3 regions of the Klebsiella sp. B345 genome follow, and region 1 is predicted to be linked to each of the others. Evidence: predicted binding sites of a transcription regulator. Region 1 holds the regulator's gene; each other region holds the start of a gene.
The links. Region 1 encodes PurR, which represses purine synthesis genes. Its sites were predicted from a motif close to CANGCAAACGTTTGCNTG; they were not measured.
Positions count from the first base shown of each region.

Region 2: a site for PurR is predicted at 2,094-2,111, ahead of purL (phosphoribosylformylglycinamidine synthase). Genes of this name have one in related genera too.
Region 3: a site for PurR is predicted at 2,151-2,168, ahead of purH (bifunctional phosphoribosylaminoimidazolecarboxamide formyltransferase/IMP cyclohydrolase). Genes of this name have one in related genera too.

Region 1 is NZ_CP180443.1:729,100-734,749, forward strand. Features, by position in the region: gene sodB (superoxide dismutase [Fe]) at 1-48, shown strand, start outside; gene ACMYSO_RS03425 (MFS transporter) at 92-1,255, opposite strand; gene ACMYSO_RS03430 (YnhF family membrane protein) at 1,418-1,507, opposite strand; gene purR (HTH-type transcriptional repressor PurR) at 1,803-2,828, shown strand; gene punR (DNA-binding transcriptional activator PunR) at 2,847-3,758, opposite strand; gene punC (purine nucleoside transporter PunC) at 3,870-5,054, shown strand; gene cfa (cyclopropane fatty acyl phospholipid synthase) at 5,350-5,650, shown strand, end outside.
Region 2 is NZ_CP180443.1:1,738,590-1,744,239, forward strand. Features, by position in the region: gene purL (phosphoribosylformylglycinamidine synthase) at 1-2,019, opposite strand, end outside; gene mltF (membrane-bound lytic murein transglycosylase MltF) at 2,194-3,807, shown strand; gene tadA (tRNA adenosine(34) deaminase TadA) at 3,808-4,314, opposite strand; gene yfhb (phosphatidylglycerophosphatase C) at 4,373-4,945, opposite strand; gene ACMYSO_RS08060 (MurR/RpiR family transcriptional regulator) at 5,229-5,650, shown strand, end outside.
Region 3 is NZ_CP180443.1:3,235,498-3,241,147, reverse strand. Features, by position in the region: tRNA gene ACMYSO_RS15250 (tRNA-Glu) at 1-34, opposite strand, end outside; rRNA gene ACMYSO_RS15245 (16S ribosomal RNA) at 120-1,661, opposite strand; gene purH (bifunctional phosphoribosylaminoimidazolecarboxamide formyltransferase/IMP cyclohydrolase) at 2,278-3,867, shown strand; gene purD (phosphoribosylamine--glycine ligase) at 3,883-5,172, shown strand; gene ACMYSO_RS15230 (DUF1481 domain-containing protein) at 5,342-5,650, opposite strand, start outside.

The DNA.
Region 1 (5,650 bases):
TGGGCGCTGGTAAACTGGAAGTTTGTTGCTGAAAATCTGGCGGCATAAAACGATATCGCAGAAGGGGTAAACCCTTCTGCGAATAGCATCACTACCCGACGAGCACCTCTTCCGGCTGCGAACGGTTACCCACCACCACCAACAGCAGAGCCAGACCGGCGATGATCGCCCCCATAACCGGAACAAACGCGTAACCCAGGCCACCTGAAATCACCGCCCCACCGGCTGCCGCCCCCAGCGCATTACCCAGATTAAATGCCCCAATGTTGACCGACGAAGAGAGACCCGGTGCCTCATGCGCCACACGCATCACCCGCATCTGTAACGGCGGTACCACCGCAAAGGTTGCAGCTCCCCACACCACCATACTGATAGCGGCTCCCAGCTGCGTCTGCGCCAGTAACGGAATCGCCAGCATAATCACCATCAATAGCAGCAGAAAGCCCTTCAGCGTCCCCGATACGGAACGGTCGGCAAATTTGCCGCCCAGATAGTTGCCAAGCGAGAAGCCCACGCCAATCAACACCAGCATCGCGGTGACAAAAAGCGGCGAAGCATGGGTAATGGTATGCAGCACCGGAGAAATGTAGGTATAGAGCGTGAACATAGCCCCCGCCCCAAGCACCGTGGTCAACAAGGCGGAAAGCACCTGCGGGCGCACCAGCACCGACAGCTCCTGTTTAACATTCGGACGTTCGCCGACACTGCCTTTAGGCAGAGAGAACCACAGGCTGACCATCGCCACCACTCCCAGCCCTGCAGTGGCGAGGAACGACATCCGCCAGCCGATCGTCTCACCAAGCCAGGTCGCCGCCGGCACGCCGCCGATATTGGCGATCGTCAGCCCCATAAACATGGTGGCAACCGCGCTGGCCTGCTTGTCTTTCGGAACGACGCTGGCGGCCACCACCGAACCGAGGCCGAAGAAAGCACCATGGTTAAGGCTGGTAATAATGCGTGAAATCAGCAGCGTGGTGTAATCCGGCGCCATGGAAGAGAGGACGTTACCGAGGGTAAAGATAGCCATCAGGAAAATGAGCGCGTTTCTTCGCGCGCGATGAGACAGCAGCAGCGTCATCAGCGGCGCACCTACCATCACACCGATCGCATAGGCGCTGATCAGCATTCCCGCAGCCGGAATAGACACGTCGACGCCTTTGGCAATGACCGGCAATAATCCCATCGGGGAAAACTCCGTCGTACCAATACCAAATGCGCCTATCGCCAGCGCGAGCAGGGGAAAGTTGATTTTCATTGCATGACTCCAGCAGACCGTCATCGGCGACGGTATCTCATCAGAAGTCAAAAGCATGACATCAATCACAGAAAAACAAAAGTAAACGAAATGGCAAAAGATTTTTGCGAAAATGATAATAATGGCGGGAACGGGGGGAAAGTGACCTCTCCCCCGGGAAAATTAGTGCAGAACTGCGGTCAGCCCGGCGGCAACGATTAGACCTAGAACAATAATCGTTGTTGTCAGCGAAAATTTTAAATCTGTATCCATCAATTTTTCCCCCTGTTTTCCCCACACGAAAAGTGAGCTTGCTCATTTTTGCACAATATCGCATAAAAATCTTCCAGGATTTAGGGTGATACACATTTTTGCTCTTCCCCTTTGCCGCAAGATCGGACAAAATCCCACGCTAATTTGAAAGCGTATCGGCCATTGACCCCTTCCTGTCGTTCTGTGTCGTTTTCCCGACGTGATGCAATGTTGAACATTGTATTCAGGGTGTGTTTAGGCAAACGTTTACGTACCGATTATCAGACGTTCAGGTCAAGGTCTGGAGTGAGAAGTAATGGCAACTATTAAAGATGTAGCGAAGCGCGCAAACGTTTCCACTACAACAGTATCACATGTTATTAACAAAACCCGTTTCGTCGCGGAAGAGACCCGCAATGCGGTCTGGGCAGCAATCAAAGAACTGCACTACTCACCCAGTGCCGTCGCGCGAAGCCTGAAGGTTAATCACACCAAATCGATTGGTCTGCTGGCGACCAGCAGCGAAGCGGCCTATTTTGCTGAAATTATCGAAGCTGTTGAAAAAAGCTGCTTCCAGAAAGGCTATACCCTGATTCTGGGTAATGCGTGGAACGATCTCGAAAAACAGCAGGCCTACCTGTCTATGATGGCGCAAAAGCGCGTCGACGGCCTGCTGGTCATGTGCTCCGAGTATCCGGAATCGGTGCTGAGCATGCTCGAAGAGTACCGCCATATTCCGATGGTGGTAATGGACTGGGGTGAGTCCAAGGCCGACTTTACTGATTCAGTCATCGATAACGCCTTTGAAGGCGGCTATATGGCCGGTCGTTATCTGGTGGAACGTGGCCATCGCGAAATTGGCGTGATCCCTGGCCCGCTCGAACGAAACACCGGTGCCGGACGACTGGCGGGCTTTATGAAAGCCATGGAAGAGGCCCAGATTTCTGTACCGGAAAACTGGATTGAACAGGGTGACTTCGAACCAGAGTCCGGCTATCGCGCGATGCAGCATATCCTGAACCAACCGCACCGTCCGACGGCAGTCTTCTGCGGCGGCGACATCATGGCGATGGGCGCTATTTGCGCGGCAGATGAAATGGGGCTGCGAGTGCCGCAGGATATTTCGCTGATCGGCTATGATAACGTGCGCAACGCCCGCTACTTCAGCCCGGCGCTGACCACGATTCATCAGCCGAAAGACTCCCTCGGCGAAGCCGCGTTTAATATGCTGATGGATCGCATCGTCAACAAGCGTGAAGAGTCCCAGTCTATCGAGGTTCACCCGCGTCTGGTGGAGCGTCGTTCCGTCGTTGACGGTCCGTTTGTCGATTACCGCCGCTAGTCCCCTCCCCGGCGCCGGTTATTCCGGCGCCCGCAACCATTCCCGGTTTAACGTTTCACTATCACCGAGATAATCCAGCATCCACAGCAGCGCAGGCGATGCATCGCTCTGTTGCCAGGTCAGGCAGCACGCCGCATCCGGAAACGGATTTTCCAGCTCAAGGGCGGTCCATTCTCCACGGTCGATCCACGGACGGGCAAAGTGCGTCGGTACCATCCCTACGCAAAGCCCGGCAGACAGGCAGGTGGCTGAGGATTCCCAGTCGGGCACCACCACGCGCTTTTGGTTATCCAACAGCCAGGTCGTGCGCTTGGGTAATGACCGGGAGGTATCTTCTCTGACCAAAGAGGGCCAGTTGCGCAACTCATCATCACTCAGCGGGCTGGTCATCTGCGCCAGTGGATGATGGCTGGCTACCACGCAGTGCCAGTTCAGCATGCCCATATCGCGAAAGGCGTAGCGCCCCCCCACCGGAATCGAACGCGTCGCCCCAATCGCCAGCTCCACGCGGCCATCCGCCAGCGCATCCCAGACGCCGTTGAACACTTCCTGAAAGACAATCAGTTCAACATCGGAAAAGTGACGATAAAAATCGACAATCATCTGGCGCATCCGCGCCGGTTTGACGATGTCATCGACGGCAATCGACAGCTGGCCGCGCCAGCCATTGGCTATCTGCTGGCACTGCTGGCGGGTGATCTGCATTTTTTTGATAACAGAGCGCCCTTCCTGTAAAAACCAGACCCCGGCCGGGGTTAATTCGACATCGCGATGGCGACGTTCGAACAGCGGAACTGCCAGCCACTCTTCCAGCTGACGGACGGTGTAGCTGATAGCGGAAGGGACGCGATGGAGTTCCTGCGCTGCTGCACTAAAGCTGCCGTTGCGGGCGACAGCATCAACAACTTCCAGCGAGTATTCAGACCACATATTCTGCCTACAAAATTTTTGAATGCATGTAGCAAATATTAGCGTTTCACAAGCCAGAATGCACTCCCTACACTCTGCGGCATTATACCGGCATCAGCAGAAGAGAATGTTATGCAACAACCTGGGAAAGGATTTTTAGTTTGGCTGGCGGGACTCAGCGTGTTGGGTTTCCTGGCCACCGATATGTACCTACCGGCCTTCGCCGCGATTCAACACGACCTCAACACCTCCGCGGCCTCGGTCAGCGCCAGCCTGAGCCTGTTCCTCGCCGGCTTCGCTATCGGACAACTGTTCTGGGGCCCACTCTCTGACCGTTACGGGCGTAAACCGATTCTGCTGAGCGGCCTCGCGATCTTCGCCATCAGCTGTCTGGGGATGCTGTGGGTCCGCGACGCGACGCTGATGCTGGTCCTGCGCTTTATTCAGGCCATCGGCGTTTGTGCCGCTGCGGTCACCTGGCAGGCGATGGTGACGGACTATTATCCAGCCCAGAAAACAAACCGTATTTTCGCCACCATCATGCCGCTGGTGGGATTATCGCCGGCGCTGGCGCCGCTGCTCGGCAGCTGGCTGCTTAACCATCTGGAATGGCAGGCGATTTTTGCCACCCTTTTCGCCATCGCCCTGCTGCTGATGGTCCCGACCCTGCGCCTGAAGCCGGTGCATAAACCAGCCGGCGATGCCCAGAAGAAACTGACCTTCCTGACGCTGCTGCGCTCACGTGAATACAGCGGTAACGTGCTGATCTACGCCGCCTGCTCTGCCAGCTTCTTTGCCTGGCTGACCGGCTCGCCGTTTATTCTGCATGACATGGGTTATGGTCCAACGGCTATCGGGCTGAGCTACGTGCCACAAACCATTGCTTTCCTGATTGGGGGTTATGGCTGCCGCGCAGCGCTGCAGAAATGGCAGGGCCAGCAATTGCTGCCGTGGCTACTGGTGGTGTTCGCCGTCAGCGTTGCTGCCACCTGGATGGTCGGGCGACTTGAAAATGCTTCCATCGTCGGCGTGATGATTCCATTCTGCGTGATGGCGATTGTTAACGGCGGGATATACCCGATCGTCGTCGCCCAGGCACTGAAACCATTCCCACAGGCTACCGGCCGCGCCGCCGCGCTGCAGAACACCCTGCAGCTCGGGCTGTGCTTCCTGACCAGCCTGCTGGTATCCGCGCTGATCGCAACACCGCTGCTGACCACCACCAGCGTGATGCTGGTTTCTATCGTGCTGGCCGGGATTGGCTACCTCATGCAACGCCAGAACGCCTACCTGACGGTAGGCTCATCTCACGCCTGACCTGTTATAAGCATGCTTTGGCCCAGTAATTAGCATGCTAAGAGGTTTTTATTGAAAGCCGGATTTCAGCAGCCTATACTGGATCCGGCATCACATAAATAGACCTTTAATTGTTTTTAACGGGAGCAGGATGCGTCTCGTTTCACCATGGATGGCCTTTCGGCAAGGGTTATCGCCCTTCCTCTGTTCTACGTCGGATAGCAGCTTCACGGATATTCCGTGAGATTTCTCACAAAGCCAAAAAAGCGTCTACGCTGTTTTAAGGTTCTGATCACTTGGGCGTGATGGAGAAGCTATGAGTTCATCGTGTATAGAAGAAGTAAGCGTACCAAACGACGACTGGTACCGAATTGTAGCCGAGTTACTCGGTCGCGCGGGCATTGAAATTAATGGTTCCGCTCCCTCCGATTTGCAGATTAAAAACCCGCTTTTCTTTAAACGTGTTTTGCAAGAAGGTTCACTAGGACTCGGCGAGAGTTATATGGACGGCTGGTGGGATTGCGAGCGTCTGGATATATTCTTCCATCGTGTGCTGCGCGCCGGACTGGAAAACCAGCTCCCGCACCATCTTAAAGATACGCTACGTATTGCTGGCG
Region 2 (5,650 bases), 1.0 Mb from region 1:
CCACGGCCCAACCATCTGATCGCGAGCAACCATACCGGTGACGCTACGGTCACCGATGGTCACGAGGAAGGTTTTTTCCGCCACGGCTGGTAAATGCAGGACGCGGTTGACGGCATCGGCCAGGGTAATGGGCTGACGATCCAGCGCTTCACCTTTGACTTTCAGGGTCTGCACATCACGGGTCATTTTCGGCGTTTTACCCAGCAGCACGTCCAGCGGCAGGTCGATCGGCTGATCGTTGAAGTGGGAATCGCTCATGTTGAGGTGCAGCGCTTCGGTGGCCTCACCGATCACCGCATAAGGCGCGCGCTCGCGGCGGCACAGTTCATCAAACAGCGGCAGCTGCTCTGGCGCGACCGCCAGCACATAGCGTTCCTGAGATTCGTTACACCAGATTTCCAGCGGGCTCATGCCCGGCTCATCGCTGAGGATATCGCGCAGCTGGAATTTACCACCGCGTCCGCCGTCGCTCACCAGCTCCGGCATGGCGTTAGACAGGCCGCCCGCGCCGACGTCGTGGATAAACAGAATCGGGTTGTCGTCGCCCAGTTGCCAGCAGCGGTCAATCACTTCCTGGCAACGGCGTTCCATTTCCGGGTTATCACGCTGTACCGAGGCAAAGTCGAGGTCGGCATCGGACTGACCGGAGGCCATTGAGGAGGCCGCTCCGCCGCCCAGACCGATATTCATCGCCGGGCCGCCCAGGACGATCAGTTTCGCACCTACGGTGATCTCGCCTTTCTGCACGTGTTCGCCGCGGATGTTACCGATCCCGCCAGCCAGCATGATCGGCTTATGATACCCACGCAGCTCTTCGCCGTTGTGGCTGGTCACTTTTTCTTCATAGGTACGGAAATAACCGTTCAGCGCCGGGCGACCAAATTCGTTGTTAAACGCTGCGCCGCCCAGCGGGCCATCGGTCATGATATCCAGTGCGGTAACGATGCGCTCCGGCTTACCGAAGTCTTCTTCCCACGGCTGTTCAAAACCAGGAATACGCAGGTTAGATACCGAGAAGCCCACCAGGCCCGCTTTCGGCTTCGCCCCACGGCCGGTCGCTCCTTCATCACGTATTTCACCGCCGGAGCCGGTCGCCGCGCCCGGCCACGGAGAAATAGCCGTCGGGTGATTGTGCGTTTCAACCTTCATCAGAATATGTGCATCTTCCTGATGGTAGTCATAGCGGCCTTTTTCGCGATCGGCAAAGAAGCGCCCTACCTGCGAACCTTCCATGACTGCAGCGTTATCTTTATAGGCGGACAGAACGTAATCCGGCGTCTTTTCGAAGGTGTTTTTGATCATCTTAAACAGCGACTTCGGCTGCTGTTCGCCATCGATGACCCAGTCGGCGTTAAAAATCTTGTGACGGCAGTGCTCGGAGTTCGCCTGGGCAAACATATACAGTTCAATGTCGTTGGGATTACGCCCCAGCGTGGTAAAGGCATCGAACAGGTAGTCGATTTCGTCTTCCGCCAGCGCCAGCCCCAGACGGAGGTTAGCGTCAATCAGCGCCTGACGCCCCTGACCCAGCATATCGACGCTGGTAACCGGCGTCGGCTGATGCTGAGCGAAAAGTTGCTCACCCGCTTCCAGCGTATCAAAGACGCTTTCCATCATCCGGTCGTGAAGTTCACTCGCGACGGTGGCCCACTGCGCTTCGTTCAGGGTGCTGGCTTCGACATAGTACGCCACACCGCGCTCAAGGCGCACAACCTGAGACAGGCCGCAGTTATGGGCGATATCGGTAGCTTTAGAAGACCAGGGGGAGATGGTGCCAGGGCGGGGAGTGACGAGCAGTAATTTACCGGTTGGGGTATGGCTTTTTAAATCAGGACCATACTTAAGCAGTCGCGCCAGACTCTCTCGTTCGTCGCCGCTTAACGGCGCGCTCAGATCGGCAAAATGAACATACTCTGCATATATAGTGCTAACCGGCAGGTTCGCCGCCTGGAAACGTGCCAGCAGTTTATTAATTCGAAATGCCGACAGTGCAGGTGAACCACGCAAAATTTCCATCATAAGTCTCTCGTCTTCGCAGCTTTCAATATGAGCCAGGGGGGAAACGGGCGCCATTATAGTGAATCCTGAGCCGCGACGAAACCGTTTGCGTGGAAATAAAATGATTCCCCTGGTTTATCAATTAATGTGACCGCCCTCGCGAATAAGTTGCCAATTGACGCATTCTTAAGCAAAATGCCGCTCATTCGACATCTGTCTTTTCACTTTCCCGCGAATAGCCTGCTGAGGAACTCAGAGCTGCAGAAGATTAACTATCTGAAAAAACTGAAGATTAATTATCTGCTCATCGGCATTGTGACCTTATTGCTGGCGGCCGCCCTGTGGCCGTCGATCCCGTGGTCTGGCAAGCCAGAGAACCGCGTTGCCGGGATTATCGCCCGCGGGGAGTTGCGTATCAGCACCATCAATTCGCCGCTGACCTTCGCCACTATCAATGACAAAACCTATGGGTTGGATTACGAGCTGGCTAAACAGTTCGCCGACTACCTCGGGGTGCCGCTGAAAGTGACCGTCCGGCAAAATATCAGCCAGCTGTTCGACGACCTGGATAACGGCAAGGCCGATATGCTAGCCGCCGGGCTGGTCTATAACTCGGAGCGGGTCAAAAACTACCAGCCCGGACCGAGCTACTACTCTGTGTCCCAGCAGCTGGTTTATCGGGTCGGCAGCCTGCGACCGCGTAGTCTTGCCAGCCTCACGGCTGATCAGTTGGCCATCGCCCCAGGCCACGTTGCGATTAACGACCTGCAGGCGCTGAAAGCACATAAATACCCGGACCTCGGCTGGCGCGTAGATGAAAAGCGTGGGACTACCGCGCTGATGCAGGCGGTGATTGACGGCGAGCTTGATTACACCATTGCCGATTCGGTGGCGGTCAGCCTGTTCCAGCGCGTTCATCCTGAGTTAGCCGTTGCACTGGATATTAGCGACGAGCAGCCGGTCACCTGGTTTAGCCTCAAGAGCGAGGACAACTCACTTTCAGCAGCGATGCTTGATTTCTTCGACACGATGAATGAAGACGGTACTCTGGCGCGGCTGGAAGAGAAGTACCTCGGGCACGGCAACGATTTCGATTATGTCGATACTCGAACCTTCCTGCGCGCCGTCGAAAATGCCCTGCCCGACCTGCAGCCGATGTTTGAAAAGTACGCCCGACAGATCGACTGGCGTCTGCTGGCGGCCATTGCGTGGCAGGAATCACACTGGGATCCGCAGGCCACCTCACCGACCGGGGTTCGCGGGATGATGATGCTGACCAAAAACACCGCACAGAGCCTGGGGTTGACCGACCGAACGGATGCAGATCAAAGCCTCAACGGCGGTATGCGCTACCTGCAGGATATGATGGGCAAGATACCGGATTCCGTCCCCAAAGATGAGCGGATCTGGTTTGCGCTCGCGGCGTACAACATGGGTTACGCCCATATGCTTGATGCGATTTCACTGACCAAAAAGCAGAAAGGCAATCCCGACAGCTGGGCGGACGTGAAGCAACGCCTGCCGTTGCTTAGCCAGAAACCTTATTACAGCAGGCTGAAATATGGCTACGCGCGCGGTCACGAGGCGTACGCGTATGTCGAAAACATCCGTAAATATCACATCAGCCTGGTGGGCTATTTGTCCGAGAAAGAGAGAAAGGAAGCGCAGAGGCTGGCGATGGCCGGAGACTATCCGGCGGTGATGCCGGACGAACTGGAGAAAGAGCCACGCACCATTCCCTTTTTCCAGTTTAATGCACAGTCTTTAGTCGACAACGCCAGACTGAAAATCCCCGGTCTGGGGCATTAACTACACGTCTTCGCCAGAACGCGCCTTTTTCAGCGCCTTTTTCTCTTCACGGCGCCAGCGGAAAAAGTCACTGAGCATTCCCGAGCACGATTCCGCCAGGATCCCTTCGCAGACGTCAACCCGATGATTCATTCCCGGATGGTGTAAAACGTCGATAAGCGATCCGGCCGCGCCGGTTTTTGCATCCCGGGCACCAAATACCAGCCGTGAAATCCGGCTATGCACCATCGCACCAGCACACATCACGCACGGTTCGAGGGTGACATACAATGTGGCGTCAATCAGGCGGTAGTTTTGCAGGACCATTCCCCCCTGACGCAAAGCCATAATTTCAGCATGCGCCGTCGGATCGTGGCGCCCGATAGGACGGTTCCAGCCTTCACCGATAACCTGATTATTGTGTACCAGCACGGCCCCGACCGGCACTTCGCCCTCTTCCCAGGCACGTTTCGCCAGCGTTAATGCGTGACGCATCCAGTATTCATCGTTTAGTTCATGGTCAGACAAAGCGGGCACTCCTGCGGAAAAAGCGGGGCGCATTATACATGGCAACCGGTATTACACACTATTCTAACTGGTGAAGATCGCCCTGCGGCGTGACGCGCCAGCGGTGCTGGCAAAAACAGAGCAACGGGTTATCCTGCTCGCTGTCGCTGTAGCCACTGTACAGCTGTAACGGTGCACCGATTTTCTGCTCCAGTTGGGCGACTTTCTCATGCCCCAGGCAGCGTAGGGTCAGCCCCCAGCCGCCGTAGCGGCGCTCCATCCGGCTGGCGATAACATTGACTCTCGGCAGCCAGGGAGTATCAAAATAGACCTGTTCAACCAGCGACTGAGGCGAACCGGTAATCAACCAGACCTCGGCATCGTGATGGTCGAGGTAGTCCGTCAACCGGGCCTGCACCACCGGGAATGCAGTCACGCGCTGGCGAAACCAGCGAACAAAACCGGCCTCAAGTCGTTTCAGGGCGCGCTCGCTGCGCCCGAAGGTGGCAGCCCACAGCAACAGGCTCATTGGCCAGCGCGCCGCCCGACCGTTGATGGCCAGCCCCAGCAGAATTGCCGGCGACATGAGTACCACCAGCGGGACATTCAACGGCTGGTGACGCAAGACGTAACGCAGGAAACTGCCGAACATATCTTGTTGATGTAACGTTCCATCGAGATCAAAAAAAACCACTCGCCGCGTGCTGCTATTCAAAACTAACCTCTTTCTTTAGCAAATATCGTAGCTGATGCCGTTAGCTTAACAGTCTTATGCCATGAACAGAGAAAACATCTACGGACGTTAACCCTGGGTTAAGGCTATTTTCCTGGAATCAATAAATCTCAGCGGTAGAATTTTTAATTCGCTGTAATCCTCTTATAATCGAATACAAAATTCTTTCAGCAGAGGGCGAAAGTTGTCCTGAGGAAAACCGATGAACTGTTTAATCCGCATTCGCCAGCGCTATCCATCGCTGGCGGCAAGCGATAAAAAGCTGGCAGACTTTATTCTGGCTCAGCCTGACCAGACCCGCCACCTCAGTTCACAGCAGCTGGCTGGCGAGGCCGGCGTCAGCCAGTCCAGCGTCGTGAAATTCGCGCAGAAGATGGGGTTTAAAGGTTTCCCGGCACTGAAGCTAGCCTTAAGTGAAGCGCTGGCCAGCGCGCCCGATCCACAATCGGTTCCGGTCCATAACCAGATCCGCGGTGACGATCCGCTGCGCCTGGTGGGCGAGAAGCTGATCAACGATAACGTGGCAGCGATGCACGCCTCGCTGGATGTCAACACCGAAGAGAAGCTGCTGGAAGCCGTCGCGCTGTTGCGCCACGCCCGCCGGGTGGTGATCACCGGTATCGG
Region 3 (5,650 bases), 2.5 Mb from region 1:
AGGGCGGTGTCCTGGGCCTCTAGACGAAGGGGACACTGAAGTCTCAATCGCAAGACGCCTTGCTATTTACTTTTCATCAGACAATCTGTGTGGACACTACAAAGGCAGGTTCTTTCAGGTAAGGAGGTGATCCAACCGCAGGTTCCCCTACGGTTACCTTGTTACGACTTCACCCCAGTCATGAATCACAAAGTGGTAAGCGCCCTCCCGAAGGTTAAGCTACCTACTTCTTTTGCAACCCACTCCCATGGTGTGACGGGCGGTGTGTACAAGGCCCGGGAACGTATTCACCGTAGCATTCTGATCTACGATTACTAGCGATTCCGACTTCATGGAGTCGAGTTGCAGACTCCAATCCGGACTACGACATACTTTATGAGGTCCGCTTGCTCTCGCGAGGTCGCTTCTCTTTGTATATGCCATTGTAGCACGTGTGTAGCCCTACTCGTAAGGGCCATGATGACTTGACGTCATCCCCACCTTCCTCCAGTTTATCACTGGCAGTCTCCTTTGAGTTCCCGGCCGGACCGCTGGCAACAAAGGATAAGGGTTGCGCTCGTTGCGGGACTTAACCCAACATTTCACAACACGAGCTGACGACAGCCATGCAGCACCTGTCTCAGAGTTCCCGAAGGCACCAAAGCATCTCTGCTAAGTTCTCTGGATGTCAAGAGTAGGTAAGGTTCTTCGCGTTGCATCGAATTAAACCACATGCTCCACCGCTTGTGCGGGCCCCCGTCAATTCATTTGAGTTTTAACCTTGCGGCCGTACTCCCCAGGCGGTCGACTTAACGCGTTAGCTCCGGAAGCCACTCCTCAAGGGAACAACCTCCAAGTCGACATCGTTTACAGCGTGGACTACCAGGGTATCTAATCCTGTTTGCTCCCCACGCTTTCGCACCTGAGCGTCAGTCTTTGTCCAGGGGGCCGCCTTCGCCACCGGTATTCCTCCAGATCTCTACGCATTTCACCGCTACACCTGGAATTCTACCCCCTCTACAAGACTCAAGCTTGCCAGTTTCAAATGCAGTTCCCAGGTTGAGCCCGGGGATTTCACATCTGACTTAACAAACCGCCTGCGTGCGCTTTACGCCCAGTAATTCCGATTAACGCTTGCACCCTCCGTATTACCGCGGCTGCTGGCACGGAGTTAGCCGGTGCTTCTTCTGCGAGTAACGTCAATCACTAAGGTTATTAACCTTAATGCCTTCCTCCTCGCTGAAAGTACTTTTACAACCCGAAGGCCTTCTTCATACACGCGGCATGGCTGCATCAGGCTTGCGCCCATTGTGCAATATTCCCCACTGCTGCCTCCCGTAGGAGTCTGGACCGTGTCTCAGTTCCAGTGTGGCTGGTCATCCTCTCAGACCAGCTAGGGATCGTCGCCTAGGTGAGCCATTACCCCACCTACTAGCTAATCCCATCTGGGCACATCTGATGGCATGAGGCCCGAAGGTCCCCCACTTTGGTCTTGCGACGTTATGCGGTATTAGCTACCGTTTCCAGTAGTTATCCCCCTCCATCAGGCAGTTTCCCAGACATTACTCACCCGTCCGCCGCTCGTCACCCGGAGAGCAAGCTCTCCTGTGCTACCGCCCGACTTGCATGTGTTAGGCCTGCCGCCAGCGTTCAATCTGAGCCATGATCAAACTCTTCAATTTAAGTTTGATGCTCGTGAATTAAACTTCGTAATGAATTACGTATGTTCACTCAGAGACTTGGTATTCATTTTTCGTCCGAGGACGTTAAGAATCCATGTCACTTTGAGTGCCCACACAGATTGTCTGATAAATTGTTAAAGAGCAGTGCGACGGCGCTTAGCGCTCTGTCGCGAGGTGGCGTATATTACGCTTTCCTCTTTCAGAGTCAACCTCATTTTTCAGAAGTTTTCTCTTTCAACCCGGCGGCTTGTTTGCCGTTGTTCCGTGTCGATGGAGGCGCATTATAGGGAGTTCTCGAGAGCCCGCAATAGAAAAATTGCAGAAAAATGACTGACTGCTGCATTCCCCAGCAAAACCCCGCTTTATACCCTGTTACACACAGGATTATCCACAGACAGAGGCCATCTCACCCTGACAAAGGTCGGCAAAATGCCCTTCTATATAGAAGAGATCGCTGTGTAAAAGAGAAAGATCAAAATTCGCGAGCGTTGCGCAAACGTTTTCGTTACAATGCCGCGCAATAACACGGATGCCCGGTTGGGTGCGTTAGGTGAGTTTTTAGGCAAAAACTCACCTAACGCTCTCTGTAATGTTCAAATCCTGGGGATTTAATACCATGCAACAACGTCGTCCAGTCCGCCGTGCCCTGCTCAGTGTTTCTGACAAGGCCGGTATCGTCGAATTCGCGCAGGCACTTTCCGCTCGTGGTGTTGAGCTACTGTCTACCGGTGGTACCGCACGCCTGCTGGCTGATAAAGGTCTGCCGGTAACCGAAGTCTCTGACTACACCGGTTTCCCGGAAATGATGGATGGACGTGTTAAGACCCTGCATCCAAAAGTGCATGGCGGCATCCTCGGCCGTCGCGGCCAGGATGATGAGATTATGGCGCAGCACGCCATCTCTCCTATTGATATGGTAGTTGTTAACCTTTACCCGTTTGCGGAAACCGTCGCACGTGAAGGTTGCTCGCTGGAAGATGCAGTCGAAAATATCGATATCGGCGGCCCGACCATGGTGCGTTCCGCGGCCAAGAACCATAAAGACGTCGCTATCGTAGTGAAGAGCAGTGACTACGACGCCATTATTAACGAGATGGACGCCAACGACGGCTCCCTGACCCTGGCTACCCGCTTCGACCTCGCGATTAAAGCTTTCGAACACACTGCAGCCTATGACAGCATGATCGCCAACTACTTTGGCAGCATGGTTCCGGCCTATCATGGTGAGACGCAGGAAGCATCCGGCCGTTTCCCACGCACGCTGAATCTGAACTTCATTAAGAAGCAGGATATGCGTTACGGTGAGAACAGCCACCAGCAGGCAGCCTTCTATATAGAAGAAAGCATTAAAGAAGCCTCCGTCGCCACCGCGCAGCAGGTGCAGGGCAAAGCCCTCTCTTATAACAACATTGCCGATACCGATGCGGCACTGGAGTGCGTGAAAGAGTTCAGCGAACCGGCATGCGTCATCGTTAAGCACGCCAACCCATGCGGCGTCGCGGTTAGCGACACGATTCTGGATGCTTACGATCGCGCCTACAAAACTGACCCAACCTCAGCCTTCGGCGGCATTATCGCCTTCAACCGCGAGCTGGATGCCGAAACCGCACAGGCCATCATCTCTCGCCAGTTCGTCGAAGTGATCATTGCCCCATCAGCCAGTGAAGCTGCGCTGAAAATTACGGCAGCGAAGCAGAACGTCCGCGTTCTGATCTGCGGCGAATGGGCTGCACGCGTGCCGGGCCTCGATTTCAAACGTGTCAACGGTGGACTGCTGGTACAGGATCGCGATCTGGGCATGGTCACCGCCGATGATCTGCGCGTGGTCACTAAACGTCAGCCAGACGCACAAGAGCTGCGCGATGCGCTGTTCTGCTGGAAAGTAGCGAAGTTCGTGAAATCCAACGCCATTGTGTATGCCAAAGAGAACATGACCATCGGCATTGGCGCGGGCCAGATGAGCCGCGTCTACTCCGCTAAAATTGCTGGCATTAAAGCCGGTGACGAAGGTCTGGAAGTTAAAGGCTCAGCGATGGCCTCCGATGCCTTCTTCCCGTTCCGGGATGGTATCGATGCGGCTGCCGCAGTGGGCGTCACCTGCGTGATTCAACCAGGCGGATCCATTCGCGACGAAGAAGTCATTGCCGCTGCCGACGAACACGGCATCGCGATGATCTTCACCGACATGCGTCACTTCCGCCATTAATTCACGGAGCAGAACATGAAAGTATTAGTGATTGGTAACGGCGGGCGCGAGCACGCGCTGGGATGGAAAGCCGCACAGTCTCCGTTGGTGGACACCGTGTACGTCGCGCCGGGTAACGCCGGTACCGCGCTGGAACCTGCGCTGCAGAACGTGAATATCGGCGTGACCGATATTCCGGCATTGCTGAGCTTTGCCCAGCGCGAAAAGATCGACCTGACCATCGTCGGCCCGGAAGCGCCGCTGGTGATTGGCGTGGTGGATGCCTTCCGTGCGGCTGGTCTGAAAATCTTCGGACCGACCGAAGGCGCCGCCCAGCTGGAAGGCTCTAAAGCGTTCACCAAAGATTTCCTCGCACGGCATAACATCCCGACTGCGGAATATCAGAATTTCACCGACGTCGAGCCTGCGCTGGCCTACCTGCGCGAGAAAGGCGCACCGATCGTCATCAAAGCGGACGGTCTGGCTGCCGGTAAAGGCGTTATCGTCGCGATGACGCTCAAAGAAGCGGAAGACGCGGTTCAGGATATGCTGGCCGGTAACGCCTTCGGCGACGCGGGCCACCGTATCGTGATCGAAGAGTTTCTTGATGGTGAAGAAGCCAGCTTTATCGTCATGGTCGACGGCGATCACGTCCTGCCGATGGCCACCAGCCAGGACCACAAGCGCGTAGGCAACGGCGATACCGGCCCGAACACCGGCGGTATGGGCGCCTACTCACCTGCCCCGGTCGTGACGGATGACGTTCATCAGCGCACGATGGATCGTATTATCTGGCCAACGGTCAAAGGTATGGCGGCAGAAGGTAATACCTACACCGGTTTCCTCTACGCCGGGCTGATGATCGACAAACAGGGTAATCCTAAGGTTATCGAGTTCAACTGTCGCTTCGGCGATCCGGAAACGCAGCCGATCATGCTACGCATGAAATCCGATCTGGTGGATCTGTGCCTTGCAGCCTGCGATGGCAAACTGGACGAGAAAACCTCCGAATGGGACGAGCGCGCCTCACTGGGCGTGGTGGTTGCTGCCGGCGGTTACCCGGGTAACTACGGCACCGGCGACGAGATCTTTGGCCTGCCGCAGAGCGATGCGGCAGATGGCAAAGTGTTCCATGCCGGCACGAAGCTGACCGACGACCAGCGTGTGGTCACCCAGGGCGGTCGCGTCCTGTGCGTAACGGCGCTGGGTGATACCGTCGCCCAGGCACAGCAGCGTGCTTATGAGCTCCTCACCGGCATTCATTGGGATGGCAGCTTCAGCCGCGACGATATCGGCTGGCGCGCAATCGCCCGCGAGCAGCGCTAACGCCTGAGCGTCATCTCAGCATCGCCTTATTAACGGACGGCTTCAGTATTGAAGCCGTCCGTTTTTTTATCATCTACAGAAGCTGAGCCGCGAGTTATGTATAAAGATGTGTCGGGAAATACAGAGAGAGGAACCGCGAAGGTAAGACTGGCATGTACTCTGACGGGCGTCAGAAGGTTTTTTCCTGCGGTTGCCAGGTACAGAAGTCTTCGTTGGCCACCAGCAGCAGCTGAGCACCATCCGAGGCTTCGAGCCACGCTACGCTCACTTCAACAGATGAATGACTCTGGCGACGTTCAACGAAGGCCAGTGCCCGCGCGTCCAGCTCCGGCTTCACGGTTTGCCCTTCGCAGGTCGTTACCGTCCGGTTAGCATGCCAACGCCCCTGGCGGAGGACAACACGCCCCTGGCGTAATGCATCGCTGGTCTGGCGAATCTGTGTCGCCCGATAGCGGTAAAGCGCGACCTGATCGCTGGA